DNA from 2 places in the Streptomyces sp. NPDC021749 genome. Region 2 is predicted to be linked to the other one. Evidence: riboswitches for the same ligand, from Rfam matches in the RefSeq annotation. Region 2 holds a riboswitch; the other holds the start of a gene.
What was found. Region 2 has a riboswitch for thiamine pyrophosphate ahead of AB0G35_RS25350 (thiamine ABC transporter substrate-binding protein). Riboswitches for the same ligand answer to the same signal wherever they lie in the genome.
Positions count from the first base shown of each region.

Region 1: linked by a shared signal. The riboswitch ahead of thiO (glycine oxidase ThiO) and the one ahead of AB0G35_RS25350 (thiamine ABC transporter substrate-binding protein) in region 2 are both predicted to bind thiamine pyrophosphate.

Region 1 is NZ_JBFACE010000001.1:315,941-318,130, forward strand. Features, by position in the region: gene AB0G35_RS01405 (FAD-dependent oxidoreductase) at 1-811, opposite strand, end outside; TPP riboswitch at 967-1,079, shown strand; gene thiO (glycine oxidase ThiO) at 1,077-2,190, shown strand, end outside.
Region 2 is NZ_JBFACE010000028.1:104,946-107,135, reverse strand. Features, by position in the region: gene rlmN (23S rRNA (adenine(2503)-C(2))-methyltransferase RlmN) at 1-537, shown strand, start outside; TPP riboswitch at 572-692, shown strand; gene AB0G35_RS25350 (thiamine ABC transporter substrate-binding protein) at 796-1,872, shown strand; gene AB0G35_RS25345 (iron ABC transporter permease) at 1,929-2,190, shown strand, end outside.

The DNA.
Region 1 (2,190 bases), on a different contig from region 2:
TGCGCAGCTGTTCGTCGGTGAGGACGGAGCCGTCCTCGACGGAGACCTCGACGCCCGAGCCGGCCAGCCAGGCGGTGGCGGGGCGGGCGCCGATCCCGACGACCACCGCGTCGGCGGGCAGCATTGTGCCGTCGGCCAGGGTGACCGCTCCGGAGGTGACGGACGCGACCCGGGCCCCGAGCCGCAGCTCGGCGCCGGCGTCCGCGTACCAGCCGGTCATGTGGGCGGCGACCTCGGCGGGCAGCGCGCCGGCCAGCGGCCGGTCGGCGGCCTCGACGACGGTGACCGAGCAGCCCGCCTCCCGGGCCGCGGTCGCGAACTCCGCGCCGATCCAGCCGGCCCCGACGACCACGATCTCGTGCTGGGCGGCGAGCACCGGCCGCAGCCGTTCGGCGTCGTCGAGGGTGCGCAGCAGGTGGACGCCGGGCAGCCCCTCGCTGCCGGGCAGCGTGATCGGGTCGGCGCCGGTGGCGATCACCGCGTGGTCGTACGGCACCCGGCCCTCATCGGTCTCGACCACGCGCTCCTCCGGGACCAGGGCGGTGACCCGGCGGCCGAGGTGGAGGTCGATGCCCAGTCCGGCGAAGTCGACGTCGAAGGCGGAGCCGTCGGCCTTGCCCAGCAGGACCGCCTTGGACAGCGGCGGGCGGTCGTAGGGCTGGTGCGGCTCGTCGCCGATCAGCGTGATCGTGCCGGGCCAGCCCTGTTCGCGCAGGGCGACCGCGGTCTGCACGCCCGCGATTCCGGCGCCGACGATCACCACACGCGGCGTGTGGTCCGGGGCCTGGGGGGACTTGCTCTGCTCGCTCACCCGATCACTCTAGGACGGTCGGCGACGCGGCTCGCAGCAGCGCGCAAGGAGATCTCTGACACACCGTCATGGACCGCCGTCCGGGTCCGGCGGGGCACCGCGCCGGACCCGCGGTCCCTTACGGCCCGTCGCGGCCCCGTACTAGGGTGACGGGTACACGCACTCGCGGGAGCCCGGGCGTACCGGGCTGAGAGGGAGGCTGGCCGGCCTCCGACCGTACGAACCTGATCCGGGTCATGCCGGCGAAGGGAGGGGCTGGACGCCCATGCATCCACCAGCCACAGCAACCACAGGCCACCCCGATGTGCTCGTCATCGGGGGCGGCATCATCGGGCTGGTCACCGCCTGGCGGGCGGCCGGCCGCGGACTGACCGTCGCGGTGGCCGATCCGGCACCGGGCGGCGGAGCGGCGTACGTCGCGGCCGGGATGCTGGCCGCGGTCACCGAGCTCCACTACGGCGAGCAGACCCTGCTGGGCCTCAACCTCGCGTCGGCACGCCGCTATCCGCGGTTCGTCGAGGAGCTGGAGGAGGCCGCCGGGCAGCCGACCGGCTACCGGCGGTGCGGCACCCTGGCCGTCGCCCTGGACGCCGACGACCGGGCCCATCTGCGCGAACTGCACGCCCTGCAGACCCGCTCCGGACTGGACTCCCAGTGGCTCGCGGGCCGGGAGTGCCGCCGTCTGGAGCCGATGCTGGCCCCCGGCGTACGCGGCGGGCTGCGGGTCGACGGCGACCACCAGGTCGATCCGCGCCGGCTGGCCCACGCACTGCTGGTGGCCTGTGAGCGCGCCGGGGTGGTCTTCCACCGCACCCGTGCGCAGCGGCTGACGGTCGACGCCGGGCGGGCCACGGGTGCCCAACTCGCCGACGGCACACGGCTGTCGGCCGGGCGGACCGTACTGGCGGCGGGCAGCCACAGCGGCCGGCTGGCCGGGGTGCCCGAGGAGGTACGGCCGCCGGTGCGGCCGGTCAAGGGCCAGGTGCTGCGGCTGCGGCTGCCGGACATGCCGGCCGGTTCGCCCGCCTTCCTGTCGCGCACCGTACGGGCCGTCGTCCGCGGCAACCCGCTCTATCTGGTGCCGCGGGAGAACGGCGAACTGGTCGTCGGCGCCACCAGCGAGGAACTGGGCTGGGACACCACGGTCACCGCGGGCGGCGTCTACGAGCTGCTGCGGGACGCGCACGAGCTGGTCCCCGGCATCACCGAACTGCCGCTCGTGGAGAGCTGCGCCGGGCTGCGCCCCGGCTCCCCCGACAACGCCCCGCTGCTCGGCCCGACCGAGCTGCCGGGCCTCCACCTGGCCACCGGCCACTTCCGCAACGGTGTGCTGCTGACCCCGGTCACCGGTGACGTGATGGCCGACCTGCTGACCACCG
Region 2 (2,190 bases):
AAGCGCGTGGTCGGGGCCATCCGTCGGCTGACCGACCCGGAGCCCGACGGACTGGGCCTGTCCCAGCGCGGCATCACCGTCTCCACGGTCGGTCTGGTCCCGGCGATGCTGCGGTTCGCCGACGAGGGCTTCAAGTGCCGGCTCGCCGTCTCGCTGCACGCCCCGGACGACGAGCTGCGCGACACGCTCGTCCCCGTCAACACGCGGTGGAAGGTCCGCGAGGTACTGGACGCGGCGTGGGAGTACGCCGAGAAGTCCGGCCGCCGGATCTCGATCGAGTACGCCCTGATCCGCGACATCAACGACCAGGCATGGCGCGGTGACCTGCTCGGACGGCTCCTCAAGGGCAAGCGGGTCCATGTGAACCTCATTCCGCTCAATCCGACTCCCGGGTCGAAGTGGACCGCCTCCCGCCCCGAGGACGAGCGCGCGTTCGTCCAGGCCATCGAGGCGCACGGGGTTCCGGTGACCGTCCGGGACACCCGCGGCCAGGAGATCGACGGCGCCTGCGGGCAGCTCGCCGCCTCGGAACGCTGACCCACCCGCTGGTACTGTGTGATCGAACAAATGCACATTCCGACAGGGGAGCGCCACAGCGCTGAGAGTGCGGAAGCGTCGTAGTCATACGGTGCCCGCAGACCCTTGAACCTCGCCCGGGTCATTCCGGGTAGGAAGTTCGGTCGTCACTCATGCTGTTGCGCCCTGCCCGGAGTCCCCTCCGTACGTCTCCCGACGTCGAGAGCCGCGGACACCGGGCGGGGCCGCGTCTCTTCCTGGCCAGCCAGGAGGAAATCAGTGAGCACCACCAGCAGGATCACCGCGACAGCGCTCGCCGCCGCGGTCGGTATGACCACGCTTGCCGCGTGCGGCGGCTCGGGCGGCGGGAGCGCGGACGCAAAGACCGTCACGCTCGTCAGCCATGACTCGTTCTTCGCCTCCAAGTCCGTCCTGGCCGCCTTCGAGAAGGAGAGCGGCTACAAGATCAAGTTCGTCAAGGGCGGGGACGCCGGCAAGGCCGTCAACCAGGCGATCCTGTCCAAGGACAACCCCCAGGGCGATGTCTTCTTCGGTATCGACAACACGCTCCTTTCGCGGGGACTGAACGAGGGACTGTTCACCCCCTACAAGGCCAAGGGCCTGGAGAACGTCCCGGCCGCCCTGCAGCTCGACAAGGGCCGGCACCGCGTCACCCCGCTCGACTACGGCGACATCTGCGTCAACTACGACCGCGCCTACTTCACCAAGCACAAGATCGCGCCGCCGGCCACCCTCGACGACCTGATCAAGCCGCAGTACAAGAACCTGCTCGTCACGGAGAACTCCGCCACCTCCTCTCCGGGGCTCGGCTTCCAGCTCGCCACCATCGCCAAGTACGGAAACGCCGGCTGGCAGAACTACTGGAAGAAGCTCAAGGCCAACGGCGTCGAGGTCGTCGACGGCTGGGAGCAGGCGTACAACGACCGCTTCTCGGGCTCCGCCGCAGGCGCCGGCAAGGGCGACAAGCCGCTGGTGGTCTCCTACGCCTCCAGCCCGCCGGCTGAGGTGCTCGGCAAGAAGCCCGCTCCCAAGGAGGCCCCGACCGGGGTGGCGACCGGCACCTGCTTCCGGCAGATCGAATTCGGTGGTCTGCTCAAGGGCGCGAAGAACGAGAAGGGCGGCAAGGCGCTCCTGGACTTCCTCCTGAGCAAGAAGTTCCAGGAGGACGAGCCGCTGCAGATGTTCGTGAACCCGGCGCGCAAGGACGCCAAGGTGCCCGAGCTGTTCACCAAGTACGGCACCAAGATCGACAAGCCGACGTCGCTGCCGCCGGAGACGATCACCAAGAACCGTGACCAGTGGATCAAGCAGTGGTCCTCGCTCGTCCTGAAGTAGCCCCCACCCAGCGGCGCGCACGCCCCGCGCGGGGAACGGCGGTGCGGCTCGGCCTGATGGCGGTGCCGCTCGCCTTCTTCGCGCTGTTCTTCGCCTATCCGGTGGCTGCGATCGTCGGACGGGGACTCAAAGACGGCGGACAGTGGCAGCTCGGCCGGCTCGGAACCGTGCTGACCGACCCGGACATCGTCCACGTGCTGTGGTTCACCGTCTGGCAGGCAGCGGCCTCCACCGCCCTGACGCTGCTGATCGCGCTGCCCGGCGCCTACGTCTTCGCGCGCTTCGACTTCCCCGGCAAACAACTGCTGCGCGCGGTGG